Regions from separate parts of the Mesorhizobium sp. B2-5-7 genome, predicted to be linked through region 2. Evidence: predicted binding sites of a transcription regulator. Region 2 holds the regulator's gene; each other region holds the start of a gene.
What was found. The regulator LexA, encoded in region 2, represses DNA repair genes until DNA is damaged. The targets are predictions, from matches to a motif close to TGTTCNNNNTGTGTTCNG.
Positions count from the first base shown of each region.

Region 1 (9,984 bases), on a different contig from region 2:
TCAGGTTTCCGGCACGACGCCGGATGGAATAGCAACGGAATTTTCAGATCCAAAGGAGTTGAACAAATGGACGCAGAAGCAGCAAAGTACATCGGCGCCGGCATCGCTTGCCTGGGCATGGGTGGCGCGGGCATTGGCCTGGGCAACATCTTCGGCAGCTACCTCTCGGGCGCGCTGCGCAATCCGTCGGCCGCCGACGGCCAGTTCGGCCGCCTGATTTTCGGCTTCGCCGTGACCGAAGCTCTGGGCATCTTCTCGCTTCTCATTGCGCTGCTGGCCCTGTTCGGCTGAGTACTGAGAAGATTGGACAGGTCGGCCGCGCAAGCGGCGGGCCTGATATCTGGGGATAGTCCATGTTCGTGACATCTGCCTTCGCGCAAGAGTCCGCGCCATCAGCCGACACCAGCCACGCTGCGACCGGAGGAGACACGCATTCCGGCACCAGCGTGCCTGCCGAAGCGCACGGCACGTTTCCGCCATTCAATCCGGAGACGTTTCCGTCGCAGCTTCTGTGGCTGGCGATCACGTTCGGGCTGTTCTACCTGTTCCTGAAGCGGGTCGTGATGCCGCGCGTCGGCGGCATCATCGATGTCCGCAACGACCGCATCAGCCAGGATCTCGACCAGGCGGCCAAGTTGAAGGGCGAGGCCGACGCCGCCGTTGCCGCTTACGAACAGGAACTGGCGGAAGCCAAGAAGAACGCGAACTCGATCGGCCAGCAGGCCAGCGATGCGGCGAAGGCGGAAGCCGACACCGCGCGCAAGAAGATCGAGGCCGCGCTCGATGAGAAGCTTGGCGAGGCCGAGGCACGCATTTCTTCCATCAAGGCCAATGCCATGAAGGAAGTCGGCAGCATCGCCGAGGATACCGCTTCGGCGATCGTCGAGGCACTCGTTGGCGGCAAGGCCAGCAAGGCCGAGATCGCGGCCGCGGTCAAATCCGTGGCCCGGTGAGGAGCGCATCATGGACGCTACATCTCTCGCAACGCTCTGGGCCACGATTGCCCTGATCATCTTCCTGGCCATCGCCATCTACATCAAGGTGCCCGGCATGATCGCCAAGGCGCTCGACGCCCGCGCCGCCAGGATCAGCAGTGAGCTCGACGAGGCCCGCAAGCTGCGCGACGAAGCCCAGCAACTGCTCGGCCAATACAAGAAGAAGCGCAAGGAAGCCGAGCAGGAGGCCGCCGACATTGTAGCGGCCGCCAAGCGTGAGGCCGAACTGCTGGCTGCCGACGCCCACAAGAAGACCGAGGACTACGTTGCCAGGCGCACCGCGCTTGCCGAGCAGAAGATCGGCCAAGCCGAGCGTGACGCGGTTGCCGAAGTGCGGGCCAGCGCCGTCGATATAGCCGTCGAGGCGGCACGCGCATTGCTCGCCGCCAAGGTTGACGCCAAGGCCGGAGCCGACCTGTTCAGGTCCGCGCTGCAGGATGTGAAGGCCAAGCTGAACTGAGCGTTCTTCAGTCGCTGACACGAAGCCGCCCGGGCAACCTGGCGGCTTTTTTGTTTGGGAGAAAGCGGCGCGTCAAAGCGGCCAATCTCCGCCCTCGTGGGGAAGATCGGAATTGCCACTGCCGTCGCCTTACTCCAGCCCGGCCAAGCTCTCTTCCTCAACCACTTCAGTCCCGCCCAGCCGGAACGGCGCAAACGAGGTGCGATGCAGCCGAGCCACTGGCCCATGCGCCTCGATCGCCGTGCGGTGCCGGACCGTGGCGTAGCCCATATGGACTTCGAAGCCGTAGCGGCCGTGATGGTTGCCGCAGCCGCGCATCATGCGGTCGCGCATGACCTTGGCGACGATCGAGGCTGCGGCGATCGATTGGGAGCGCTGGTCGCCCTTGATCAGCGCGCGCCCCTCGCAGGGCAATCCCGGCGGCACGTCGCGCCCATCCGCGAGCGCGAGCTTAGCCTGCACCGGCAGCCCGACCAGTGCGCGGCGCATCGCTTCGAGGCTCGCCTTGAGGATGTTGGTGCCATCAATGCCCTCGGCGCTGATCGACGCCATCGAGACGCCGAGAGCGGAGCCGATGATGTGCAGGAACAGCGCTTCGCGCTGCAGGTGGCTAAGCCGCTTGGAATCGTCGAGACCCTCGGGAATATTGGCGGGGTCGAGCACCACTGCCGCCGCGACCACGGGACCCGCGAGCGGGCCGCGGCCGGCTTCGTCCATCCCGGCGACCGGCCACAAACCATCGGCCATCGCCTTCGTCTCGAAGGAGAAATCGGGTTTCTCGACGATTTCGAAGAGAGGCGGAGAATCAGAACGCGCGCGAGCCATGTTGCGGCGAGGTTCGCATCGGCTCCGATTCTCCGCAAGTCCCTCCGGGTCGGGTGGGGCGCCGGACCGGGAGGGCACCGTCTGCAGGCCGGGGCAGGCCGGACGGGATTTCTTTGCCACGGCGGCAATGAACAGCCGAGGCGATTTTCGGTTCAGAGCAGCATCAACTGCTCCTGGTCCTTGCCGGCAGCGACGAACTGGTCGGTCCGCAGCGTACGCCGCTCGGCATTAAGGCCGAGCCGCTTTGCGGTGATTTCGAAGCGCCGGCCGATCTGCCAGGCATAGGGTCCGGCGCCCTTCATGCGCTTGCCCCATTCCGAATCGTAGTCCTTGCCGTCGCGCATCGAACGGACCAGCGACATGACGTGGCGATAGCGGTCGGGATAGTGGCGCAGCAGCCAGTCCTTGAAGATCGGGCTGACCTCCAGCGGCAGGCGCAGCACCACATAGCCGGCTTCGCGCGCCCCGGCATGGTGCGCCGAGTCGAGGATGCGTTCCATCTCCTGGTCGGTCAGGCCCGGAATGATCGGCGCCACCATCACCGAAGCGGGGATACCGGCATCCGAAAGCTGCCTGATCGCCTCCAGCCGCTTGGTCGGCGTCGATGCCCGAGGTTCCATCGTCCTGGCCAGCATGCGGTCAAGCGTCGTCACCGACAGCGCCACCTTGGCCAAGCCCCGCTCCGCCATGCGCGACAGAATGTCGATGTCGCGCACGACCAGGGCTGACTTGGTGACGATGCCGACCGGGTGGCCGCGCGCCTCCAGCACTTCGAGGATTTCGCGCATGATCCGGTACTGCTTCTCGATCGGCTGGTAGGGATCGGTGTTGGTGCCGATGGCGATGGTGCGCGGCTGGTAGCCATCCTTTGACAATTCCTTGTCGAGCAGGCGTGCCGCGTCGGGCTTAGCGAACAGCTTGGATTCGAAGTCCAGGCCCGGCGACAGGCCCATGAACGAGTGTGTCGGCCGCGCGAAGCAATAGACGCAACCGTGTTCGCAGCCGCGATAGGGATTGATCGACCGGTCGAAGGAGATGTCGGGCGATTCGTTGCGGGTGATGATGGTGCGCGGCTTTTCCACCTGCACCTCGGTCTTGAAGGGAGGAAGTTCCTCCAGCGAACTCCAGCCGTCGTCGAAGACATGCCGGCTGACAGGTTCGAACCGGCCGGACGGATTGATGCCTGCCGACCGGCCGCGGTTGCGGTCCGGACGGACCCGCATGCCGCTCTGCTCGATCATTGCATTGGCCATTTCGGCTCGTCCTGCTCCGAAGGCTGCAATGTCGGCTCGCATGATCGGTTCCATCTTCGCCCGCTCCCATGGACTGTCCATGTTGTGTCGAATCGCTCTGTTCATGAAATTATTCCTATTTTATCGATGAGAACAAATCAAGAACTTTCTATGGTGCGCTGCAAAAACTGGCGCCGACCAACGCTTTCCGCTATTCGGCTAATCATGCTCAGTGTTCTGATTGAAACGCACAATGACGAGGAGGGGCTCGCCCGTACGCTGGCGACGCTGATTGGCGGCGCGGTCGAGGGCGTGGTGCGTGAGGTTGTCGTCTGCGACACGGGCTCCAGTGACCAGACCCATCGCGTCGCCGAGCATGCCGGCTGCCACTATGTGGGGAGCGGGGGCATCGCCGCCGGCATCCGCCAGGCCAAGGGTGACTGGCTGCTGTTTCTCGAACCGGGTGCGAGGCTGGTGGAGGGCTGGATCGACGCCGTCGTCGCCCATACGGCCAGGCAGACAATAGCGGCCCGGTTCTCGCGGGCGCGGGGCAGCCGTCCACCGTTCCTGGCCCGGGTCTTTTCGGCAAACCGCGCGCTCGCCGACGGACTGGTGATCAGCAAGCGACAGGCGGCATCGCTGTCCAAGAATGCCGGCAGCGCCGAGGCCTTAGCGCGCGGGCTGGCGACCAGACGGCTCGACGCCGAAATCTGGCCAGCGCAGCCGAAGCAGCAGCACCGCTCTGGGGGGTGATTTTTGCAACGGCTCTGCGTGGCGTTGCTTACGACGCCGATTTGCCGCGCCGCAGATGTTCGTCCAGGCGCGGCATGATCTCGACGAAGTTACAGGGCATGTGCCGGTAATCGAGCTGTGGCTCGAGGATGCCGTCCCAGGCGTCCTTGCAGGCGCCGGGCGATCCCGGCAGCACGAAGACGAAGGTGGCGTTGACGACACCGCCGGTCGCCCGGCTCTGGATAGTCGAGGTGCCGATCTTGTCATAGGAAATGCGGTGGAACACTTCCGAAAATCCGTCCATGCGCTTTTCGAAGATCGGCTCCAGCGCCTCGGGCGTCACATCGCGTCCGGTAAAACCGGTACCGCCGGTGGTGATCACGACGTCGATGGCCTTGTCCCGCGACCACGCCAGAACGGCGTCGCGGATTTTTTCGCGGTCGTCGGTGACGATATCGCGGGCGGCCAGGATGTGGCCGGCCTTGGTAATGCGATCGGCCAGTGTCTGGCCAGATTTGTCGTCGGCCAGGCTGCGTGTGTCGGAAACAGTCAGCACCGCGATGCGCACCGGAATGAAGGCACGGCTCTCGTCAATTCTGGCCATCTCGCCCAGCCTCCGACGCCATGCTGCGCGTTGCCGCGACGAACCAGTCGGGCTGGCGGTCGCGGATCTCGGCCGCCGCGCGCTTGGCGACATTGCCGGTCTCGAACAGGCCGAAGCACGTCGCGCCCGATCCGGACATTCGTGAAAAGCCCGATCCGGCCTTATCAAGCCATGAAAGCGCCCTGCCTATGGCGGGCTGCATCGCAAGGGCTGGCCGCTCAAGATCGTTGCGGGTGATTTCCAGCCAGTTGCGCAGGCTGTGAAAATCGATGCTGCGCGGCAGCGGCGGCAGCGGCTCATTATCGCGACGGGAGAGTGCGGCGAAGATTTCCGTCGTCGAGACCGGCACGCCCGGGTTGACCAGCACGAGACCCAGTGCTGAAAAATCCGGCACCATCGACAGTTCCTCACCGATGCCGCGCGCGACCAGCGGCTTTGCCGCCAGGCACATCGGCACATCGGCGCCAAGCGAAAGACCGATCCGCGCCAGTTCGGCGCTATCGAGCTCCAGCCCCCAGCTCTCGGTCAGCCCGCGCAGCACGGCCGCCGCGTCGCTCGACCCTCCGCCCACGCCGGATGCGACCGGAAGGTTCTTTTCGAGCCTGATGCTTACCGGCGGCGTGCTCCGAACGCCGGCGGCCTGCCGCAGGGCGTCGCGGCCCTTCAGCACAAGATTGCCGCCATCGAGCGGTACGTCCGCCGCATAGCGGCCGGACACGCTGAACTCATCGGCGTCGGCCGGCGCGATCTCGATCCTGTCGCCAAAGCGCGTGAACACAGCCAGGCTTTCGATGAGATGATAGCCGTCGGCGCGCCTGCCGGTGACGTGCAAAGCTAGGTTTATCTTGGCGGGTGCGGCCCATGTCCGGACACGCTGACCCGATTCCGCAGTCTCGATTGCGAGTGAAATGAGGGTCAGTCCTTGGCCAGCCGGTATTCGCCGGTCTGCGGATCCTTGACCAGCGTTCCCATCGCGCCGTTGGCCGCCTGTTTTTCGGTGCGCCGCACCTTGGCCGTCACGCGTTCAGCCTCGCGCACGAAGGTGCGGTAACCGAAATAGGCGGCGACGCCGACGACGGCGAAAAAAATGAGCTGCGGCATGTCAAACTCCTACCACGCTGGGCCGGTAAGACCGGCCGGTCGGGTCTTTCGGGCAACCATGCTAGACGCTTTCATGGCTTTTTCAAAGCCCGAAGCGCGCCCACGATGCGCGCTCTTCCGCCGCATTGATGACGCCGCTGGCGGCAGCCGCCGCGATATCGGGCGCCGAAAAGCCCTTGCTCGAGCCGAACAGGCCAAAGCGGCCGAACAAACCGCGCGGCGCCGCCACCAGCCTGAGCTGGGTCTTCGGCCCGAAGCGGGTCTTCAGCACCGTGCGCATGTCGCCCAGCGCATCGACGAGGCCGAGCTCCAGGCCTCGCTTGCCGGTCCAGAACAGCCCGGTGAACAGGTCCGGATCGTCCGCCAGCTTCGTACCGCGGCGCTCCTTGACCAGATCGATGAAGGTCTCGTGCACTTCGAGCTGCAGCACCTTGAGCCGCTCGACGTCTTCCTTCTTCTCGGGCTTGAACGGATCGAGCACCGCCTTGTTCTGGCCGGCGGTGTGGACACGGCGCTCGATGCCGATCTTCTTCATCAGTTCCGGGAAACCGAACGAGGCCGACACCACGCCGATCGATCCGACGATGGACGACGGATCGGCGAAGATCTCATCGCCGGCGACCGCGATCATGTAGCCGCCGGACGCCGCGACATCCTCGACGAAGACCAGGACCTTTTTATTCTTCTCGATCGCAAGGTCGCGGATGCGCTTGAAGATCAGCCGCGACTGCACCGGCGAGCCGCCCGGCGAATTGATCGAGATCGCGACCGCCGGCGCCTCGAAGGAAAACGCCTTTTCGATCAGTCCGGCGGTGGAAGCAAGCGACAGGCTCGGCCGGAACTGGCCTCCGCCGGCCATGATGGTGCCGTGCAGTCGGATGACCGGAACGGTGACGACGGAGGAGCGCCAGGACTTCGGCAGCAGGCGGTTGAAAAGACGTTTCACGATGGCGTGGTCTCCGGCGATGGTTGCAGGCATGTAGGGATTTCCCGGCCAACGGCAATGTGTAGGCCGCCAACAGCTCAGTCTCCGAACAGCGAGGCGAGCCCGTTGGTGATCATTTCGCTGCGCTCGTCGGGGCCGTTGCCCGATCGCGCGTGAAGCATCAGGGGCGGACGGATGGCGAGCTTTCCTCGTGCCCCAAGTGCTGCCCGCACGATAATGCGGATTGCGGCCGCGTCCGGGCGAGGGTGCACGGCGAGCATCTCGGCTTCGCCGAAGCGGCCTGAAATCGCGTCGAGAATGGCGCCGAGCTGTTCGGGCCGGGCGATGACGGCAAGCCCGCCGCGCGGCCTGACAACCGCCGCCGCACTGCGGATCCAGCTTTCGAACAGCCCGTCCTCCATGACGTGCGCTTCCTTTCTTAGCGGCTCGGGTGTGGCGCGGTCCCGGGCGGCGTTGAAAGGCGGGTTCATGATGACGAAGTCGAAATCATTGTCGGCAAGGCCGGTGGCGGCCCGGGCGCGGCCCGACACGGTGACATCGGCGACGAGCACGGCAGCGCGATCGCTGAGGTGCGCGTTGCCCGGATGGGCAAGCGTGGCTGCCGCGAAGGCCGCCATCTCAGGCGCGCGTTCGACCAGCACAGCCTGGGCACCCGGACAGCGCGACAGCACCGCAAGACCGGCAGCACCGGCGCCGGCCCCGAAATCGGCGAGCCGTCCGCCAAACGAGGACGGTACGGATGCGGCCAGCATCATTGCATCCATCCCGGCGCGATGGCCGCCATGCTTGGGCTGCACGAGCCAGAACCGGCCGCGGTGGAACGCGTCGACCGTGTGGGCCGGCGTATCCGGGACAAGGGCGGCTGGCGCGGCCGACATTATTTCCCCCGGATCTCGTTGGCGATGCCGGCATCGGTCAGGATGCGGCGCGCGGCGTCGGCCTGGTCGGCATCGACCATGACGCGTCGCGGCAGGATACCAAGCGAGCCGTCGAGCACGCTCATGTTCTGGTCGGCGACGAAGCAGCCGATCCCGGCATCGCGCATCAGCGATTCGACAAAGGAGATGATGACGGCGTCGTTGGTGCGGATGAGCTCTATCATCGCAAGAAACTCGCAGGTTGCGGCGTGCATGTAAACGTGCGGCCGCATTCCCGCATTTCCCGGCGTTGACACGCTGTCGCCGCCGCCGCGCCAATTCGCCACTTGCCGTGGCCGTGCCAGCGGCCCTAGAGTCTTGTCGGGACTAAGGGTGCCGTCGCACGCGTTATACCAAGACGGGAGTGATTGTCGTGGGTGTCGTTCTCAACATCGAAAACGGGAAGCGGGAGCCCGCCTCCATCAAGGATCTCATCGATCTGACTGCTGCCGATATGGGACGTGTCAACGAGCTGATCCTGTCCAAGGCCGGCTCCGACGTCGAGATGATCCCCGAGGTCGCCAATCACCTGATCTCGTCCGGCGGCAAGCGGCTCAGGCCAATGCTGACGCTGGCCGCGGCGCAGATGTTCGGCTATGCCGGCGAGGGCCACGTCAAGCTCGCCACTTCGGTCGAATTCATGCATACGGCCACGCTTCTGCATGACGACGTGGTCGATGAAAGCGGCATGCGGCGCGGCAAGAAGACCGCCCGCATGATCTGGGGCAACCAGGCCAGCGTGCTGGTCGGCGACTTCCTGCTCGGCCAGGCCTTCCGCATGATGGTCGATGTCGGCTCGCTCGAAGCGCTCGACATCCTGTCCAGCGCAGCCTCGATTATCGCCGAGGGCGAGGTCATGCAGCTGGCCGCCGCCAAGAACCTCGAAACCACCGAGGACGAGCATTTCGCCGTCATCAAGGCCAAGACCGCCGCGCTGTTTTCGGCCGCCGCCGAGGTTGGCCCGGTCATCGCCCAGGCGACCCGCAACGACCGTGCGGCGCTGCGTTCCTACGGCATGAATCTCGGCCTTGCCTTCCAGCTGATCGATGATGCGCTGGACTATGGCGGCACCAGCAAGGATCTGGGCAAGAATGTCGGCGACGATTTCCGCGAGGGCAAGGTGACCTTGCCGGTCATCCTCGCCTACCGGCGCGGCAGCAAGGCCGAACGCACCTTCTGGAAGCGCGCCATCGAGGACAATGTCACCGACGACGCCGGGCTGGAAAAGGCGATCGGCCTGATGACCCGCCACGGCGCCATTGCCGACACGATCGGGCGCGCTCGCCATTTCGGCGAGATCGCCCGCGACGCGCTGGCGCCGCTGGAAGAGACGCCGCAGAAATCGGCGCTGATCGACGTCATCGACTTCTGCATCAGCCGCGTGAACTGAGCGCCTGACGGCTTGCTACCGGGGCCGTCAGTGAAAAGACGCCTGTGAATTCGCCCTGCCGTCTCGACAAGCAGCCCAGTCGCAAATTATCTATAAAACATGGCCAAGGGCACTGACGACACCATCGCGGTCCGCATCGGCAAGGTTTTGGCGGATCGCATCATCTCCGGCGCGATCGAGCCAGGGGCGAGGTTGCGGCAGGATCATGTCGCCGAGGAATTCAACACCAGCCACGTTCCCGTGCGCGAGGCCTTTCGCCGACTCGAGGCGCAGGGCCTCGCCGTCAGTGAGCCGCGTCGTGGCGTGCGTGTCGCGGCCTTCGATCTGGGCGAGGTCAAGGAGGTCGCCGAAATGCGGGCCGCACTCGAAGTGCTGGCACTGCGCCAAGCCGCGCCGCATCTGACCTCGGCCATTCTCGACCAGGCCGAGGAGGCGACGAAAGCCGGCGACAAATCCCATGACGTCAGGTCGTGGGAGGAGGCCAATCGCGCCTTTCACCGGCTGATCCTGACGCCCTGTGGCATGCCCCGCCTGCTTGCCACCATAGACGACCTGCACGCGGCGAGCGCCCGCTTCCTGTTCGCGGCCTGGCGCTCGGAGTGGGAGACGCGCACCGACCAGGACCACCGGGCGATCCTCACCGCCTTGCGGCAGGGGAACACCGAATCGGCCGCGACAACATTGGGACGGCATGTCCAATGGATTGGCCGCAAGCCGGTCAGGACAGCCTCCGGCGCCACGCGCGAAGCTTTCGCGATCGTGGGTTGAACGATCTTTTCCCA
Region 1 covers NZ_VFUO01000006.1:379,024-389,007, forward strand. Annotated here, with positions in the region: gene FJ543_RS25740 (F0F1 ATP synthase subunit C) at 67-291, shown strand; gene FJ543_RS25745 (F0F1 ATP synthase subunit B) at 354-953, shown strand; gene FJ543_RS25750 (F0F1 ATP synthase subunit B) at 964-1,455, shown strand; gene FJ543_RS25755 (ribonuclease HII) at 1,585-2,280, opposite strand; gene FJ543_RS25760 (PA0069 family radical SAM protein) at 2,433-3,587, opposite strand; gene FJ543_RS25765 (glycosyltransferase) at 3,738-4,265, shown strand; gene moaB (molybdenum cofactor biosynthesis protein B) at 4,294-4,848, opposite strand; gene FJ543_RS25775 (4-(cytidine 5'-diphospho)-2-C-methyl-D-erythritol kinase) at 4,835-5,746, opposite strand; gene FJ543_RS25780 (membrane protein) at 5,764-5,949, opposite strand; gene FJ543_RS25785 (S49 family peptidase) at 6,032-6,895, opposite strand; gene FJ543_RS25790 (methyltransferase) at 6,973-7,773, opposite strand; gene FJ543_RS25795 (DUF2007 domain-containing protein) at 7,773-7,997, opposite strand; gene FJ543_RS25800 (polyprenyl synthetase family protein) at 8,186-9,202, shown strand; gene FJ543_RS25805 (GntR family transcriptional regulator) at 9,302-9,970, shown strand.
Region 1: the regulator LexA is predicted to act here: its motif matches at 3,662-3,679, upstream of FJ543_RS25760 (PA0069 family radical SAM protein).

Region 2 (9,984 bases):
CAGGATGCCCGCAAGCAGCGTGTGGATGCGGAAGCGCAGATGGATGAAGGCGGTGCAGCAGCCCGCCGCGAAGCCGGCGACAAGGGCGGCAGCAACGCCCATCAGCGGCGATGCGCCGGCGGCAAGGAGAACGCCGCAGACGCAGCCGCCCAGCGGAAAAGCGCCTTCGCTGGTGAGATCGGGAAAATTCAGCATGCGAAACGGGATCATGATCCCGAGCACGACAAAGGCCAGGATCAGGCTTTGCGCCAGGGTGACCGGCACGATCGCGACGAAGCTGGTGAGAACGTCCCCAACAAAACCCATGATGATCAGCTCGCCAGCAACATGCGATCGGTCTTGACGGAGAAATGGCCGATCAGATCGATAACCGTGACCCTCGCCTTCTCCTGCCCGGTGACTTCCAGGAGCACCCGGCCCGCATCGAGCATGATCACCCGGCTGCCATGGTCGACGGCGTGTTGCATGTTGTGGGTCACCATCAAAGTCGTCAGTTTCAGCGCGTTGACGGCGCGAACCGTCGCTTGCATGACGATTTCGGCCGTGCGCGGGTCGAGGGCCGCGGTATGCTCGTCGAGCAGCAGCAAGTCCGGCGACCCACCGACCGCCATGATCAGCGACAAGGATTGCCGCTGCCCGCCCGAGAGCAGGTCGACGCGCGTGTCGAGACGATTTTCCAAACCGAGACCCAGTATCGACAGTCGTTCCCTGTAGGACGCAAGCCGGGTGGTGTTCAGCCCCGGGCGCAAGGTGCGCTTTTGGCTGCGCAAATCGGCCAGCAGCATGTTTTCCGCAACCGTCATGCTGGCGGCGGTGCCGCGCATCGGGTCCTGGAACACGCGCGCCAGTTTCGCGGCGCGCTTGTGCACCGGCATTGCAGTCACGTCGGCGCCGTTGATCAGGATCTGGCCGGAATCGAGGATCAGGGCGCCGGAAATGGCGTTGAGCATGCTGCTCTTGCCGGCCCCGTTGGAGCCGATGACGATGCCGAACTCTCCGGTGGCCAAGGACAGGCTGAGACCGTCCAGCGCGACCTTCTCGTCGGCCTGGCCCTTGTAGAACACTTTGCGCGCGGATCGAATCTCGAGCATCGTTTCTCCCTGACCTCGGGATGACGGCGCCGACGCCGTCACCCCAGCAGTTCCGATGTTAGTCGACGATGCAGCCGCAATCGGCCATTGAAGCCGGTATCTCGATGCCGAACGCGGCCATCGCCTTGCGCGAGATCGTTGCCATGTGGTCCTTGTAGGCCGGGCGCGACGGCGCGATCGTCTTAGGATCCTTGCCCTTGAGGATCTCGGCGGCGATGTTGCCGGCGTTGACGCCGACCTGCGTGTAATTGACCGCGAAGCTCGCCGGCACGGTGCCGTTACGGACCGCACTGTCATCGGAGTTGACGACCGGGATACCGGCCTGGCGCGCGGCCGCGGAGACAGCTGCGATCGCCGGCTGTATCAGGTTCGAGGCCGGGCCGTAGATCACGTCGGCCTTGCCGGCGAGCGAAGCGATGCGTTGCTGGATGTCATTGACGTTGTCGATGCCGACCTCCACCACCTCGAAGCCCGCGGCCGGTGCCGCCGCCTTGATCTTTTCGACCAAGGCAACGTCATTGGCCTCACCGGGATTATAAGGCACGCCGAAGCGCTTGGCGTTCGGCAGCAGCTTCTTGGTGAAGGCCATCACCGCGGCGACGTCCTGCAGATCGCTGGCGCCGGTCATGCCTTCGTCTCCGGCGTCCCATGACGGCACCAGCTTGGCCGCCACCGGATCGGTGACCGCGGCAAAAACGATCGGAATGCCGGAACCGGCAAGCGCTTTCTTGGCGATCTGCGATACCGGCGTGGTGATGGTGTAGATCAGCTTGGGCTGCTCGGCCTGCAGCTTGGCGATCATCTGCGGCACCAGCGATGCATCGAAATTGGTGTGGCTCTCCGTGTAGACGACGTCCTTACCCTCGACGTAGCCATTATCCGTCAGCGCCTTCTTGAAGCCGGCTATGGCGGCGTTCAATTGCGGATGCTCGCCGAAATTGGCAATGCCGATACGGATCTGATCGGCCGCGGCACTGCCGGCGCTGACCATCAATGCGCCTGCCAGCGCCAAACCCGACAACCAAGCGGATTTCGACTTCAACATCATTTCCTCCCAGATTTGATCAGGGCCGCTTGGAAACGCGGCTACTACGGCGATCATGGTGAGTCCGCTGGTCTGTGTCAAACATTATATATAATTGTTGCTGTGACGCACTATCATATATACTTTTCGCCAGACGACGGATTGATCACCATGCTGAATGAAACGAGTTCCACAAAAACGGAAGCCGCCTATCAGCTGTTGCGGCGCGACATCCTGACCACGCGCCTCATGCCCGGCGCCCCGCTCAAACTGAGTGCGCTGCGCGGCACCTATGGCGTCGGCTGGACACCGTTGCGCGAAGCCCTGTCGCGGCTCGAGGCCGAACGCCTGGTCACCGCAATCAGCAATCGTGGTTTTGCCGTGGCTCCGGTGTCGCGGGCCGAGCTGGAGGATCTGGCACGCGCCAGGATGGTGGTCGAGATACCCCTGTTCCTCGAATCGATGGAAAAAGGCGGCAGGGAGTGGGAGGATGCCGTGGTCACCGCCCACTACCGGCTCTCGCGTTGCAAGACGGCGGTCGACGATCCCTCGGACGCGGCCGTCGACAGATGGGACGAGAACCACGAGGCTTTCCATGCGGCGCTGCTGAGCGCCGCCACATGCGACTGGCTGTTGCGGTTCCGCTCGACGATCTCGGATCAGCTGCGCCGGCATCATCGCTTTCTTGGTCTGGCGCCGACACTGCGGGCCGCGGCCGGCCTCAAGGATGGCTATGAAGAGGCAATCGAAGCGCTACGCGAAGCGATTGCGATCGAACACCATACCGCGATCATGGAAGCGGCGCTCGACCGTGACGTCGAGCGGGCCAAGGCGCTGATGACGGCGCATATCGGCTACACACTGCACGTCTATGTCCACAGCGAAGACAGCGGCGCTACCAGATACGCCGCTCGCGCCGGCAGCTTGAAGGCGGGTTCGGGATAACTTCAGCGCTTCCGCGACGCCTATTCGAACGCGCTGGCCGGAGTGCGCCGAACGCCCCGATCCATGGCCGCCCGAAGCTAGCAATCGTTGGCATTTTGGTTTCGTTTCGTTCCGCGAATAATGGCTCCGCGAATTATACGTCCCTCCGAGGAGAAGCCTTCCAACTAACTGATGCCAAAGCCTCGTCGGCGGATGGGCCACAGGCCATTAACCAAAACGATTTCAATGCGCCTGCCGACGGCGGAAAGGACTGGTTGCCGCCCGCCGTCGCGGGCAAAAAACTTCAGACCCCTTAACAAATTCATTAAACTTTAAACGGTTGCAGAACACAACTGGAACAGATAGGGTTTGTTCTGGGTTTGTTTTTCGATTCTGGTTCAACCTTTCGTTCAATGTCTTGGGGGCCGCCATGCTGACACGCAAGCAACATGAACTGCTGATGTTCATCCACGAACGGCTCAAGGAAAGCGGGATACCGCCTTCCTTCGACGAGATGAAGGAAGCACTCGATCTTGCCTCCAAGTCGGGGATCCATCGCCTGATCACGGCCCTGGAGGAGCGCGGCTTCATTCGCCGGCTACCCAATCGGGCGCGCGCGCTGGAAGTGCTGCGGCTGCCGGACTCGATCGCGCCGGGCCTCAATGCGGCAAAGAAGTTCTCGCCAAGCGTCATCCAAGGCAGCCTTGGCCAAGGCAGTCTCGGACGCCAGATCAGGCCGGCCGCTGCGCCTTCGCGCCTGCCCGCGGCCGGCAACGACGACGACGCGGTTTCAGCCGTGTCCATCCCGGTCATGGGCCGTATCGCCGCCGGTGTGCCGATCGATGCCATCCAGCATCAGACGCATTCGATCTCGGTGCCGCCAGACATGATCATGGGCGGCGAGCACTATGCGTTGGAGGTCAAGGGCGACTCGATGATCGAGGCTGGTATCTTCGATGGAGACACGGTCATTATCCGCAATGCCGACACGGCAAGCCCGGGCGAAATTATCGTGGCACTGGTCGACGAAGAGGAAGCGACACTGAAGCGGTTCCGCCGCAAAGGCGCTTCGATCGCGCTCGAGGCCGCCAATCCAGCCTACGAAACGCGCATTTTCGGGCCGGACAGGGTCAAGGTACAAGGCAAGCTGGTCGGGTTGATCAGGCGCTACTGAACCGGCTTGTTATCGGGCTTGTCGGGTTTTTTGTACGGCGGCAGCCCCCTCGCCTCGCGTGAGAATTTTCGCTGTTCGTGCCAGGGCCGGTATGGTCCGTCGACGGCAAATGCGATCGCGGCCCGGGTCGTGGCCGACTGGGAATTGAAGAAGACGGCAGCGCTTCCCTTGCGGGCGAGCTGCCGTTTGGTGACGACGAGAACCAGTGGATTGTGGCAGGCGTCATAGGCGGTTGCGTCATTGACGATGATCAGGTCGGCGAAAGCGCAGGCTTTCCAGGTGGTCTTGCGGTCCTCGACATAGGCAATGATCGCGCCGGAAGGGTGCCTGGCAAGGCACAGGCCTTCGCGGCAGTAGAAGGGCGATCCCGGCGGCAGGTCGGTGGGACTGGCAACATCGAATTGCCTGTCTGTCGTGTCGAACATTTCCGGTTTGACGATTGTTTCGGAGATCAGGGCGCGCTTCCAGTTGTCGGTTGCGAATTCGTTCGGACGTTCCCGGTTGACGGCCAGTTCGCCATTGCCGATCGGCAGCGCGACCAGCCGCGCATCTTCCGAGATCAGCACATCGGGCGCGCGTGTGTGCGACACAGTCAACAGGCCGGCGAGCGCGAATGGCAGCGCCGCGAGCCGCAGCCATGTCGTCGCCATCGTCGCGATAACCAGCGCGACGGTGACCAGCAGCACGGATTGCTGCGAAATCAGCCCGACTCCATCGACCGGAGAGCGCTCCGATATCCACGCCGACACGGCGATCATTGCTGTCAGGCCCTTGCCCATGAGGTAGAGAGCCGGCCAATCCAGTCCGAATGGCATCAACAGCGCGCTGGCGACGGCCAGGAACATCACGACCGACACGATAGGCATCACGGCCAGATTGGCGAACAGGCTGAGCGGCGATACCCGCTGGAAATGCCAGATGGCAAACAACGCCGTGGCGCTGCCGGCGATAATGGACGTCATGGCCAATCCTCCTGTCGCCAGCAGGAATTTTCGCGTCAGGAACCCGGGCAGCGATCGCTTTCGCGGCGGTGGCCGCGTCTTTCCCGCACGGTGATCGGCCCAGCCGGCATAAGCGCCAACCAGGGCCGCGGTCGCGGCGAACGACATCTGAAAGCTCGGGCCGACGACCTCGTGAGGCGAGACCAGGATGACGGCGATCGCCGAGATCCCCAGATTGCGCATGGTCAGCGCAGCGCGATCGAAGAAGACGGCAATCAGCATCACCGCCAGCATGATGAAGCTGCGTTCGGCGGCAACGACGACACCGGAAATGATGAGATAGGCCGCGATCGAGAACAGTGCGGCGGCGGCCGCGTATTTCTTCACCGGCCGGCGCGCGGAAAAGTCTGGAAACAGCGCGAAGGCACCACGCAGCAGACCCATGATGGTGCCGGCCACAAGCGCCATATGCAGTCCCGAAATAGAGATGATGTGATAGATGCCGGTACGCCGCATCGCTTCATTGATTTCATCGGGTATGCCGGCGCGCACGCCGACGATCAGCGCCGCCGCGATCTCGCCTTCAGCGCCGCCGACGCTGCCCCTGATGTGGTCGGCGATGGCTTCGCGGGCATTTTCGATGCCTGAAAAAAGGCGAGCCGATAGCGGCATCTCACCGTCGTCGGCGGAAACAACCGTTGGATTGCCGAGAAAGAAGCCGCTGCCGCCGATGCCGGCGAAATAGCTGTCGAAAGAGAAGTCGTAGCTGTCCGGCCGCACCGGGCCGGTCGGCGGCAACAGTTTGGCGTAGCCTGTGATGAGCGAGCCGGCGGTCATTCCCGGCGGTATCTTGCGTGCGGAAAGCCGGACCCTCTCCGGCGCATAGCGCAGTTTCGGCCGGGCGGTCGAAATCACGTCCATGGTCAGCCGGATGCGGCCGCTCTCCATCTCCTCGATCGAGACCACGCGGCCGGTCAGTTGCGTGGAGATTTCCGAACCCAGCATCCGGGTTCCGGCTCGCCATGTTTCGACCTTCGCCGCGAGCAGGCCCAGCGCGCACAACAGCACTGCCATGAGACACAGATGGGTTTTGGGCCAGGAACGCGAGACGAAGGCACAGACCGCCATCAGCACCACGACCGCGACGGGCTTTGCAAAGTCGGGCTCGGACGCCAGCGAGAAATAGGCGATCGCCCCAACGGCCAGACAGACCGGCACCAGCAGGAACGCGATGCCCCGGTCGAGTTCAAGCTCCGCCGCCCGGGCCACGCCATGGCGCAGGCGAGGCAAGGATACCAGGCCGATTTGCCGGCGCACGCGCACGATCCTGCCCGCGGCAGGAGCCGGCGCCGGCGCCTGCCCACCTGCCTGCAGCGACCTGGTTTCGGGTGCAGCCACGAGCGGAGATGGCAGTGGGATCGTCGCAGGCGCCGCAAACAGGGATCGCTCGCTGACGCCGATAGCGGCATCCTCGCCCCGATCCGAGCCCCGGCCTCGTCCAGTCATCGGGTCTGCCCCTTGCACCCTCGACGTCCTATGCTACATGAACGCGCAACGCGCGAAAGTCCGCACGCTCCGCACCCAGCTTCAGACGTTTTCCGAGAGTTCCATGCCCGACAAGGTCATCACCCGTTTTGCCCCCTCGCCGACCGGCTATCTGCACATCGGCGGCGCGCGCACGGCGCTCTTCAACTGGCTCTATGCAAAGCATACCGGCGGCACGATGCTGCTGCGCATCGAGGACACCGATCGCGAGCGTTCGACCGATGCGGCCACATCGGCCATTCTCGATGGCCTGACCTGGCTTGGCCTTTCGTGGGACGGTGACGCGGTCTCCCAATTCGAACGCGCGCCGCGCCATCGCGAGGTGGCCGAGGAGCTGGTGCGCCTGGGCAAGGCCTATTACAGCTACGAGACTTCAGCCGAGCTCGAGGCAATGCGCGAAGCTGCACGCGCCAAGGGCCTACCGCCACGCTATAACGGCCATTGGCGTGACCGCGACCCGTCGGAGGCGCCGTCCGGCGTCAGGGGCGCCATCCGCATCAAGGCACCGGCCGAGGGCGAGACGGTGGTGCAGGACCGGGTCCAGGGAGACGTGCGCTTCCCCAACAAGGATCTCGACGACTTCATCATCCTGCGTTCGGACGGCAACCCGACCTACATGCATGCCGTCGTCGTCGACGATCACGACATGGGCGTCACCCACATCATCCGTGGCGACGATCACCTGACCAACGCCGCCCGCCAGACCGTGATCTACAACGCCATGGGCTGGGACGTGCCGTCGATGTCGCATATCCCGCTGATCCACGGCGCCGACGGCGCCAAGCTGTCGAAGCGCCATGGCGCGCTCGGCGTCGAAGCCTATCGCGCCATGGGCTATCTGCCGGAGGCGCTGCTCAATTATCTTGCGCGGCTCGGCTGGAGCCATGGCGACGACGAGATCATGTCGATCGAGGACATGGTCTCATGGTTCGACATTGGCGACGTCAACAAGGGCGCGGCGCGCTTCGACTTCGCCAAGCTGGAAGCGATCAACGGCGCGCATATGCGACGTATGGCCGACACCGAGCTGTTCGATATCTTTATCGCCACCTTGCCCTATCTGGAGGGCGGCCCGGCGATGGCGGCGCGGCTCAACGAGAAGAACAAGGCGCAGCTGCTGGCAGCACTTCCGGGCCTGAAGGAGCGCGCCAAGACGCTGGTCGAGCTTGTCGACGGCGCCGCCTTCCTGTTTGCCGCGCGGCCGCTGCCGATCGACGACAAGGCGGCACTCCTGCTCAATGACGACGCGCGCAAGATCCTGCGTGGCGCTCACGAAGCTTTGAAGTCGCTGTCAGGCGACTGGACGGCGGCCACGGCCGAGGCCGCGATCCGCGACTTTGCGCTGGCTGGCGGGCACAAGCTTGGCGCCGTGGCCCAGCCGTTGCGGGCTGCGTTGACCGGCAAGAGCACGTCACCGGGCGTATTCGACGTGCTTGCCGTTCTGGGGCGTGAGGAAAGCCTGGCGCGCGTAGCGGATCAAATCGATTAGGAGCAAACTGGCCCAAGAAGATTGGCATTGAAAGGCGGGTTTCGCAGTGCAACATTAGGCCTTGGCCCAATCTGGCACGCACCTCCTAGAATGCGGTGGCGAATACGCGCATTGCGGTGATTTCGACGTGTCGCTCTGCGGAATTTGCCTTTGCCGGCATGAGGAAACAAGAAGGAGTTTGCAATGACCGAAGCTGCGAAAAAACTGGATGTGGGCGGCCAAGAGGCCACGGCAACGCTGGAATTCGCCGGCAAGACTCACGAATTCAAGGTGCGAAGCGGCTCGGTCGGACCTGACGTCATCGACATCGCCTCGCTCTACAGCACCACCGGCGCCTTCACCTATGACCCCGGCTTTACCTCGACGGCAAGCTGCGAGTCGGAAATCACCTTCATCGATGGCGACGCCGGCATCCTCCTGCATCGGGGCTATCCGATCGACCAGCTGGCCGAACATGGCGACTTCCTCGAAGTCTGCTACCTCCTGCTCTACGGCGAATTGCCGACCAAGGCGCAGAAGGACGATTTCGACTACCGCGTAACGCGCCACACAATGGTGCACGAGCAGATGTCGCGCTTTTTCACCGGCTTCCGCCGCGACGCGCACCCGATGGCGGTGATGTGCGGCGTGGTTGGCGCGCTGTCGGCCTTCTATCATGACTCGACCGACATCTCCGACCCGTACCAGCGCATGGTTGCCTCCATGCGCCTGATCGCCAAAATGCCGACGATCGCGGCCATGGCCTACAAGTACCACATCGGCCAGCCCTTTATTTATCCGAAGAACGATCTCGGTTTCGCGGCAAACTTCCTGCACATGTGCTTTGCCGTGCCGTGCGAGGAGTACAAGATCAACCCGGTGCTGGCGCGCGCCATGGAGCGTATCTTCATCCTGCATGCCGATCATGAGCAGAACGCTTCGACCTCGACCGTTCGCCTCGCCGGTTCCTCGGGCGCCAACCCGTTCGCCTGCATCGCCGCCGGGATTGCTTGCCTGTGGGGCCCGGCCCATGGCGGCGCCAACGAAGCGGCGCTCAACATGCTGGGCGAGATCGGGCATGTCGATCACATCCCGGAATTCATCGCCCGCGCCAAGGACAAGAACGATCCGTTCCGCCTGATGGGCTTTGGCCACCGCGTCTACAAGAACTACGATCCGCGTGCCAAGATCATGCAGAAGACGGCGCATGAGGTTCTGGGCGAACTCGGCATCAAGGACGATCCGCTGCTCGACATCGCGATGGAACTGGAAAAGATCGCGCTGACCGATCCCTATTTCATCGAGAAGAAACTCTACCCGAACGTCGACTTCTATTCCGGCATCACGCTGAAGGCGCTGGGCTTCCCCACCACCATGTTCACCGTGCTGTTCGCGGTTGCCCGCACGGTCGGCTGGATCGCCCAGTGGAAGGAAATGATCGAGGATCCACGCCAGAAGATCGGCCGTCCGCGCCAGCTCTATACCGGCGCGCCGGAGCGCGACTACGTGCCGATCGCCAAGCGCTGAGACAAGTGAGTAGTGGATAGTGAGTAGCGGTTAGTGAGTAGTGAGTAGTGAGGTTGGAGAGTTTTCTAACTCACTAACCACCACTCACTACTCACTACTCACTACTCACTATTCACCACTCACTACTGCCTACTCACTCTCTTGATACACCCCATCACCACCTGCGCCGCGATCTCACCGGACGGTTTGTCCGTTGCCATGCGCCGTGAAATCTCGGCGAACCCGTCTTTCTGCCAGGCGCGCATGCCACTGTCGGCCAACAGCGCTTCCAGCTGGCGTGCCAGATTGTT
Region 2 covers NZ_VFUO01000001.1:779,347-789,330, reverse strand. Annotated here, with positions in the region: gene FJ543_RS03815 (ABC transporter permease) at 1-306, opposite strand, end outside; gene FJ543_RS03810 (ABC transporter ATP-binding protein) at 312-1,091, opposite strand; gene FJ543_RS03805 (ABC transporter substrate-binding protein) at 1,150-2,136, opposite strand; gene FJ543_RS03800 (GntR family transcriptional regulator) at 2,287-3,060, shown strand; gene lexA (transcriptional repressor LexA) at 3,470-4,213, shown strand; gene FJ543_RS03790 (ComEC/Rec2 family competence protein) at 4,207-6,660, opposite strand; gene gltX (glutamate--tRNA ligase) at 6,764-8,188, shown strand; gene gltA (citrate synthase) at 8,372-9,694, shown strand; gene lpxB (lipid-A-disaccharide synthase) at 9,817-9,984, opposite strand, start outside.

Region 3 (9,984 bases), on a different contig from region 2:
GGCGAGATCAAGCGCCATGCGCAGGCGTCGGTCACCGAGATTGAGGTTGAGCGCCTCGACATGCCTGGCCTCGACACCTTCCTGCGACCAACCCCAGACCTGCCCGGACAAGGTTCTGATTAGATCCTCGGTGAGCCCAAGCGCCTTGCCGACGTCGCGCAATGCTCCCTTGGTGCGATAGCGGATCACCGTCGAGCAGAGCGCCGAATGGTCGCGGCCGTAGGTTTCGTAAACCCACTGCATGACGATCTCGCGCCGTTCGTGCTCGAAGTCGACATCGATGTCGGGCGGCTCGCGTCGCTCCTCGGAGACAAAGCGCTCGAACAGCAGATCGTTGCGGCCGGGATCGATGCTGGTGATGCCGAGCACGTAGCACACCGCTGAGTTAGCGGCCGAGCCCCGGCCCTGGCACAGAATGTCTTTCGATCGCGCAAAGCGCACGATGCTGTTCACGGTGAGGAAGTAGGGCGCGTAGCGCAGCTTTTGGATCAGCCGCAGTTCGTGCCTGAGCGAGGCTCGCACGCTGTCGGGCACGCCTTCGGGATAGCGTTCATCGGCGCCCTCCCAGGTCAACTTCTCCAGCGTCTGCTGCGGCGTCAGGGTCGGGTGGCTGCGTTCCTCTGGATATTGATAGGCAAGTTCGGCGAGATCGAAGCGGCAGCGTGACACGATCTCCACTGTCCGAGCCACCGCTTCCGGGTAGCGCGCAAACAGCCGGTGCATCTCCTGCGGAGGCTTCAGATAGCGATCGGCGTGGCGCTCGCGTCGGTGTCCAAGTTCATCGATGGTGACGTTATAACGGATGCAGGTGACGATGTCCTGCAGGATCCGGCGGTCCGGTGCGTGGAAGAGCACATCGTTGGTGACAACAGTCGCCACACCGACATCATCTGCCAGGGTGTCCAGATCATGCAGCCTCAGCTGATCGTTCGGCCGCCGGCGCAAGGTCAGCGCCATAAAGGCGCCGTCGCCGAAGACGTCGCGCAGCCGCCGCAGACGCAGGCCACAGCACTCGTCGGCCTCGTCGGGAACCAGCACGGCGAGTAGGCCTTCGCCATAGGCGACGAGGTCTGCCCAGTCGAGGATGCACTTGGCCTTGCCGCCGCGTTTCTTGCCGAGGGACAGCAGCCGGCAGAGCCGCGCATAAGCGGCTCGATTGGTTGGATAGACCAGGACGGACATGCCGTCGGCGAGGTCGAGCCGGCAGCCGACGACGAGGCGGACGCCGGTGGCCTTGGCGGCCTCGTGGGCGCGCACGATCCCGGCGAGCGAGTTGCGGTCGACCACTGCCATCGCCTCGATCCCGGCCACCGCGGCCTGGGCAAACAATTGCTCGCATGATGAGGCGCCACGCAGAAAACTGAAATGCGAGGTGACCTGTAGTTCCGCGTAGCGGTGGCGGTCGGTCATCCGAACACCCCATGCAAAAACCAGCGATGCGAGCCGGTGGCCGCGTCCTCGCCATCGCCGGAGCGGAAGATCCAATAGCGCTCGCCGGCATCGTCCTCGACGCGGAAATAATCGCGCACAGCCACCAGTTCCGCGTCGCAACGCCACCACTCGCCGAAAATGCGTTCCGGTCCATCGGCGCGGCGAACACGGCGTCGGATGCCTCGCCAGGTAAAGGACACCGGTGGATGATCGGGCAACAGCGCAACGGTCTCGATCGGTTCGGGCGAGGGCAGGAGCCGGGCCGGGCGCGGCCAATCACCCGGCCATGTGGCGCCGGAGTCCGGCGCCATTGCGGGAATGCGGCGCACCGATCGCTCCGGAACATCGGTGGCGACCGGCGCGGCGCGATAGAGCGAGCGCTCGCCGACACGGTTGGCCAGCACATCGATCAGGTCCGACACGTCCGGTGCCGCATCGTCGACCAGCGAGGTCATGAGCTGCTTGGCGGCAAGCGGCTCGGCAAGTATCGCCGTCAGTGTCATGACCTCGATCCCGAAGCCGGGGTCGATGGTTTCGACCTTGTCGGTCAAGAGCCGCGTCAGGCGCTTGGCATCGCGTACGGGAAGGGCGGTGCCGACGCGAATGGCCTGGGCGCTGCTGTCGACGCGGTGGCAGATGAGATCAAGACGCCTGGCCCCAAGCCCCTTGGCTTCCAACGCTTGGCGCAGGGCAGCGACGAGCTCACCGATGAAGCGTTTTATGGTCTCGGCCGCCCCAATCGGCTCGGCAAAGCTGCGTCTGACCTCGGTCAGCTCCTCGCCGCGTATCGGATCGATCGGCTCGTTGAGGACGCCAAGTGCCTGATCGATCCGCCGCCCAAGCTGGGGGCCGAACCGCAACGTCAAAGGCGCACGCGGCTGCGTAAGCAGATCAGCGATGCGTTCGAAGCCGAGGACGCGCAGGCCCTCGATCGTATCAGCCGGCAGGCGCAGCGCCGAAAGCGGCAGTTGTGCGATCGCTGAGGCGCTGTGTCCCGGCGGGGCGACGATTGCCGGTCTGGTCGCATGACGCGCGAGCGCGTGCGCTGCTCCCCAGGTGTCGGCGATCGCCGACCGACTGGTGAACCCGGACGTAGCCAGCCGGTCAACCAGGCGGGCGAGCATCGCTTCCTCGCCGCCGTGCAGATGATCGGCGCCCGTGGTGTCGAGGACAATGCCGTCCGGCACGTCGACCGCGACGATCGGGGCGTAACGCCGCAACATCCAGACGGCCAGCCGGCCGAGCGCCTCGGCGTCACCCGCAGCATCATGATCTCGAACGACCAGCTTGGGGACAAGAACACGGGCTTTGGTGGCAGGCATGCCGACGCGCGCGCCCGCAGCCCAGGCCGCCGCGTCCGCGGCTAGCACCACCTCCCGCCTCCCGTGCAGGCCAGTCAGCACGAGCGGCGCCTCAGCGGGCGGTGCGGCGTCGCCAGCCAGGCGCCGCAGCCTGTCGGTCGACCAGCTGGGAAGGAAGAGCGAGACGACCCTTGCCATCGCAGGCCTCCAGTTCAAAATCCGCACTTCCGCCAGCTCGCGCCCGGATAAGCTCGACCAGCCAGCGGTGACGGCCGACCCCGGGCACCGGCAATGAAGCCGAAGGCAGCACCGAGATGCGCCATCGGGTCACAGCCGCAGTCGGTTGCCCGAAATCAGCCGCCTCGGCCTGCCGTCGCCAGCGCCGCAGGGCGATGCCGATGGTGCCGGTCTCTTCGGCACAAAGCTGAAGCCGCCGGGAGGCCGTCATGTCGAGCCGGGCGACTTCGCCGACCACGGTGCCGAGCCCACCGTGCCGCAAGCCTTCCTCCACGCAAGCAAGAATGGTCTTATCGTCACCGGCTTCGGCATAGATGACCCGGTCGGGCGCCAAGCCTGCCTGCGCCAGAGCGGGCGCGAAGAGGTCGGAGCGCGTGATGACCCACAGAACCTTGCCCCTGGTACGGGCGGCGATGCCCGCGGCGAAAAGGGCCGCGGCGGCGGCATCGATCGCACCGGTGCCGCCGCCGGCGATCTCATGAAGGGCACCGAGCGCCAGCCCGCCCCCGGGGAGCCGCTTGTCGAGATCGGGGATTCCGAAGGGAAGAACCGACTTAGTAGGTCGGCTCCGGCCTTCGATTTTCTCGATCGACGCGCGCAATGTACCGATAGCGGGTTGTCGCCGCACGTTCATCGAACCTTCAGCAGAATAGGAATTTGTTCTCTATTTGTTCCAACACGGATCAAGAGTCAAGAGGTAGGGCAGGGCGGGTGTCCCGAGCAGGCCTTGGACGGTTTGAAGCAACGCGCCAGGTGAGCTGTGCCGAACTGCAGCCCCGCCCCGAGTGCCGGTGCGTCTGCGCGACCGCTCGTGCATCTCGTAATCAGCCAAGGAGTGCCGGAAGAAGTCCTCCCCGCAAGAGCAGGCGCGTTGATAGCTTCTCCTGCCAATTGGCAGCCCGAGCGCGCTGCCATCCACGGGCACGCATCGGCAGCGGCTGCGATGCGCAGCGGCGCACAGGGATCGTTTGGCCACCCGCCAGATCGCTTGGGCAGTTTCAGATGACCGGTCGCCGACCCGAGTTGTGGCGGATGCTCGCGACGGTGCGCTCGTTGATCGGCGCGAAGGCGGGATTGTCTCGGCCGCGAAGGCGAGGAAACGGACACAGGACGTGCGAGAAGCCTGGGCTGGTCTAAATGGCTCCCAAAGCGGGGAGGGCTCCGCCCGCGAAGCAACGGGCCGAGGCGAGATAGTGTCAACCGGCCCGGTGCTTTGTCGACATAGCTGACCGGGCGACAGCAAGGCCCTGCAGTCCGATCACGCCGCAGACTGGTTCGCATTCGCCCGGCTTATTGCGGTACCCACGCCACTGGGTTATTTTAGGAGTGTGGGAACAGCACCTGCCATCCATCGCGGGTGCGACCTTGCCGTTTGGGCAGATTGTGAAGTCTTTAACAGACCTGGTTGTCGCAAGCTGTGTCTTGTACCCTTCAGGTCGTGAGCAGTTAAGGATGCGCCATGCTGCGATGTTTTGCGTTCATTGCGGCCCTGATGCTCACCAGCTTCACGGCATTCCAAGCTTGTGCCGATCGTAGGGTGGCCCTTGTCATCGGCAATTCCGAATACCGCGAGATTCCGGCCCTCAAGAATCCGGACAAGGATGCCGAGGACGTGTCGAACACCTTTCGTCTGGCCGGGTTCGATGTGTTCGTCGCCAAGGATCTCACCAAGATCGAATTCGAAAAACAGTTCCGCAACTACCTCGCGGCGGCGGACGGTGCCGATCTGGCGATCGTGTACTATTCCGGCCACGGCTTTCAGATCGGCGGAGAAAATTTCCTGATCCCGGTCGATGCGTCGCTCAAGAACGCGGCCGACATTGAGGTCCAGGCCGTCAAGCTCGATGATGTGCTGCAGCAGTTGCGGACGAAATCAAAGATCCAGGTGATCATCCTCGATGCCTGCCGCAACAATCCGTTTCCGCGCAAGGACTATTGGTTGCGAGACCAGCTGATCGTTGCTGGCAACACCGGGCTTGCACAGGTGAAAAGTTCGCTGAACACGCTTATAGCCTTCGCCACCGAGCCCGGTGCTGTCGCTTATGACGGAAATGGCGACCTCAGCCCCTTCTCCTCCGCCTTCTCTCGTCGCGCGCTGGCGCCGAACCAGGAGATACGCTCGGTCATGGCAGCCGTTCGCAGGGATGTGGTCGAGGCTACGGCCGGTAAGCAAGTGCCTTGGGAAAACTCATCGCTGATCGACGAGGTCGTCCTCATGCGTCGCGCCAACCGGCCTGCACTGCCGCCCGTCTTGGAAAAGGTCGTGCCGTCCGGCGTCGGGCCTGTCGCGCTCGACCTGCCGGAGCCGGTCGATGTCGATGGCGGTGCGGTCACCGTCAGCATCGACAGGCAGCCGGCGCTGGGGCATCTGATTCTGGACGGGAAGCCGGTTGCGGCGGGGGAGCCGATTGCCGGCAAGGATCTCCCGCGATTGCGAATGGACGTGCCCAAAGGTGTGGGTGCCCAGGAAGAAGTCGACATGCTGGCCTATTCAACGCGCGACAATTGGGGCGGCGAATCCCAGGGCATCCTGGTGTTCCGGGTCAAGAATGGTGAGGGTGCCGAGGGCAAGCAACTTATAGCCTCGCTGGAGTCCGAACAGAAGCAGCAAGCGGTGGAACGCGGCATTCACATTGCCGGCGCCGCCGAAGCCATCGAGAATCGTGAGGTCCATGTTCCAGTTGGCGTCGGCCCGGTCCCGTTGCAACTGGATTTCCCAACCGCGGATCCGGCAGTCAGCCTGAAACTTGCAGGCTATCCGGCAACGGGAACGCTGTCGCTGCCGGATCGGACCTTGTCGCCAGATTCGAGCCTGATGGCCGATGAAGTCGACCACTTGCGCTATGAACCCCAGATCGGCGCCGTCCAGCCACTGATCGTCGGCTTCGAAATCAGGGCCGACAACACGTCGTCGAAGCCGGCGACGATGAAGCTCTCGCCAAGCGTCGACCCCTGCGACAGGGAGGCGGGTGAGCCACTTGACCTGCAGGGCGTCGTCCCCGGCCTGTTGCCGAATGAGATCAGCAGCAACGCCGTAGACGTCTGCCGAGCGGCGGTGAAAGCCTATCCCGATGTCCCTCGCTTCCACTACCAGCTCGGCCGGGCATTGCTTGCAGTTGGTAAGGTCGACGAGGCCAAGAAGGCGATCCAGGATGCTGCCGACAAGGGGCATGTGCGCGCAGTGTTCGAGCTGGGCTATATTGCCGCCTCAGGGATAGGGGCTGCCGTGGATCCCAAAAAGGCGAATGGCTTCTATGCGAAGGCGTCCGACAAAGGCGACCCCTATGGGATGACTGCCTGGGGACGTGCTCTGTTCAATGGTTTGGGAGTAGAACGCGATACCCGTAAGGGATTGGATCTACTGCTGAAGGCGGCCGCTATGGGGCATACCTATTCTATGAACGAGCTTGCTTCGATCTTCACCGAAGGTCGTAGCGGCGTGCCCGCGGATTATGATCGCGCAGTCGCCTTTCTCAAAGCGGGAGTTGAACGGCAAGATATGTACTCGATGAACCTTCTAGGCCGCAGCTATCTCAGCGGACGTGGCGTCGAGAAGGATCCGAAGCAGGCACAGGCGCTTTTCCAGAAAGCGATGGATCTCGGCCAACCCTATGCGCCGGGCAGTCTCGGCCGCATGTATCGGGATGGAGTTGGCGTGACGCAGAACCTCGATGAGGCGACAAGGCTTTTCGAGCTTGCGAGCGCTCGCGGAGATTATTCCGGCGCGTATGACCGCGCGGCCATCGAGATGCAGAAGGGCGACAAGGCCGATCAGGCTCTGGTTGTCCGCTATTTGGCGTTCAGCATAGGGCTCGATCTTCGCAACGAATTGCCGAGTGCTCGCACAACGCTGGCGCAATTCGGTGCGAAGCCGAAAACAGCCGCCTTGAAGCAGCTGCGCTCGGAACTCAGATCGAAAATTCCGGCGGGCGGCTCTGTCGACGAGCAACTAGTCAAGACGGCCAGAGCCGTCTGGGAGCAAGATAATCCGCGCCGAGACCTGTTCTGAACAACAAGGAGGCAATGTGGTGGGCTGGGCATTGAAGCAGGCAATTGTCGCAACAGTTCTATCCGGCGCTCTGGCCGTGGCGGGTTGCACAACGGTGACGCCCACGGTCGAGCCGACCCCGGCGACGAAACACCAACATCGGGCCAGGGCCGTTCGGACGACGACTGCACCGAAAACCATCAAGCGCAAGAAGGTGACGGCCACGAAATTGATCAAACCGGCCCAAAACGAATCCCCGCCGGTCGTCACTCCTTTGGGTGGCGGTAGCGGTGGGGGCAGTTCGGGCGGCGGTAGCAGCTGGTGACGGCGGTCACCAGCAGCTAACTTCATATTCTGGCATTGCCGCTGCCATGGCCGACTCGAAGCGCTCGCCAATCAGGGACAAGTGCTCTATGGTTGCGCCGATGCCGTTAGTTGGATCGGGTTGCCTGGCGGGGGCGTTCCATGTTCGAAGTCGTTGCATTCTGGCGAGCGCGAGCAAAAGCGCAGCGTCCTGGCTTTGTCGTCATAGCGATATTGGGACTGCTATTCCTCGGACCGCAATCGGCGAGTGCCGCGCCGAACTGGATGCTCGATCCGGACGCTTCGGTGCTTACCTATCAGTCGGTCAAGAAGAACACGATCGTCGAAACCAACAAGATCAGGAATATTACCGGCACGCTGACTTCCGCCGGTGATGCCAAGGTCAGCTTCGATCTCAATTCCGTCGACACCGGCGTCGACCTCCGCAATGTGCGCATGCGCTTCCTGTTCTTCGAAACGTTCAAGTACCCGACGGCCGAGCTGACGGCAAAGGTGGACCCGGCGGCCTTTGCCGACTTGCCAGCCAAGCGCCGCATCAAGGCAAGCTTGCCCTTCCGGCTCAGCCTGCATGGCGTCGACAAGGATCTGGAGGCGAGCGTCGTCGTCACCATGATCAGTGATACTCAGGTCTCGGTTGCTTCCGAGGCTCCCGTTGCGGTGCACGTGGAGGACTTCGGCCTGCTGCCGAACGTCGACAAGCTGCAGCAGGCCGCCAATGTGACGAACATAGTGCCCACTGCGTCGGTGTCCTTCGACTTCGTCTTTGTTGCCGAGGGCAGCAAGCCGGGTGCTGTGCAGACAGTCGCAGCCAACGCCGCCGAAGTCGGCCCCGTGGCCACCGACGCTGCGAAAGCCAATTTCAGCGACGAGGAGTGCCTCAACCGGTTTGCTGTTTTGTCGCGCACCGGAGCCATCTACTTCCGTGCAGCCAGCGCCCGACTTGATGCCAAGAGCCGTCCGTTGCTCGCCGAGGTCGAGGGGGTGGTCGGCAAATGCCCGACCCTGAATGTTGAGGTCACCGGCTACACGGACTCGGACGGTTCGCCAGAGGCGAACAAGACGCTATCGGAACGGCGCGCCAGGGCGGTTGCCGATGCGCTGGTCGCCGATGGCCTGCAGCGCCGCCAGATCAGTGCCACCGGCTATGGCGAGGAGCGGCCGGTTGCCGCCAACGATACGGCAAAGAACAAGGCGCTCAATCGGCGCATCGAATTCTCCGCCACGAAGCTCGCGAACTGAGGGCAGGGTGGGCTCCCGTCCATTGGCGTTTTGCGCAAGCTTGTTTCGCGGCACGGGGCTTGTCGCAATGGTCTTGCTTTTGACCTTGACCGCCGCCACTGCCGAGCGCCGTGTCGCGCTGGTGCTGGGCAACTCGCAATATCAGCACGCCGCGCCGCTCGCCAATCCCGCGCGCGACGGGCAGGCCATGGTCGAGCGCCTGCAGAACCTTGGTTTCGAGGTGGTCTCCGGTTTCGACCTCACCAAGCAGCAGACGCAAGCGACCGTCGCCCAGTTCGCCAAGCAGGTGCGCGGCGCCGATATCGCCCTGTTCTTCTATGCCGGACATGGCTTGCAGGTCTCCGGCAAGAATTACCTGCTTCCGGTCGATGCAGCACTCGAGGACGAAACCTCGCTCGACTTTGAGGCCGTGTCGGTCGATTTCATTTTGCGCCAGATGTCTCGCGAGACCAGCATCAGGCTGGTGTTTCTGGACGCTTGTCGGGACAATCCTTTGGTCGATCTGCTGGCCAAGACCGCGGGCATCAAAGGTGCAAGCCGCGGGCTTGCGGAAATTGGGATTGAGAATGGCGGTGCCGGGACGCTCATTGCGTTCGCTGCCAGTCCCAACCAGCTCGCCTATGATGGCTCCGGCGACCACTCGCCCTTCACGACCGCGTTGCTTCAGCACATTGGCGAATCCAATGTCTCCATTAGCGAAGCGATGAACAGGGTGACCAGCGACGTTTTTAGGGCGACAGGCGGTAAGCAGCGCCCTTGGACCAATGTCTCCCTGACCACCGAGGTTGTCCTGCACAAGGTCGATCTCAACGCGCCGCTGATCGTGGGTGAAGCGAGCACCCCGCCTGATGAAGCCAGCTCCGGGACGCGCAACACCGGCGGCTCGTCAGCCCAGACTGACGACCAGCTTGCGCTCGATGTTCTTCGAGCGAAGATCCCGAAGCTTGCCACTGACGGGCCAATCTTTTTCGATCGCCCGGTCACGTTCGGGGATCCGGCGATCGACGGCAAGAGCATCGCCCAATTGATCAAGGGCGAACCGCTTTTCAGTCCGGTCGAAGGTCTCGACAAGTCGGTGTGGGAAGGCAAGCACTGCGACAGCTGCCATGAGTGGAACGAGGCCCGGCTTTGCGACCAGGCGAAGAATTTCGCTGCCAACGGCGTCTCGGTCCTTCGCCTGCAGCATCCGCTGGGTACCCGATTCAAGGTCGCGCTGGCCAGATGGGCGCAAGGCGGCTGCCAGTAGTAGTGCTGGGCTGGTGTCAGCGACGAGGGAGGGCAAGCAGGGGAGGCGAACGGCGAACTCGTTACGCCTCAAGCTGAGCCATCTCGATGCCCATTTCGACAAAGGCGGAAAGCAAGGTAAATCGGTCCGCCAGCGCCGCGCGGGCCAGTCCCGCCAGGATTGCGGCGTTGACGGCATGGGCGGCGGGGAATCCGCTGGACTCCATTTTGAGCGTCGGA
Region 3 covers NZ_VFUO01000005.1:574,843-584,826, reverse strand. Annotated here, with positions in the region: gene FJ543_RS23830 (error-prone DNA polymerase) at 1-1,410, opposite strand, end outside; gene FJ543_RS23825 (DNA polymerase Y family protein) at 1,407-2,930, opposite strand; gene FJ543_RS23820 (damage-inducible protein) at 2,845-3,603, opposite strand; gene FJ543_RS23815 (caspase family protein) at 4,429-6,978, shown strand; gene FJ543_RS23810 (OmpA family protein) at 7,423-8,520, shown strand; gene FJ543_RS23805 (caspase domain-containing protein) at 8,426-9,766, shown strand; gene FJ543_RS23800 (hypothetical protein) at 9,828-9,984, opposite strand, start outside.
Region 3: the regulator LexA is predicted to act here: its motif matches at 3,628-3,645, upstream of FJ543_RS23820 (damage-inducible protein).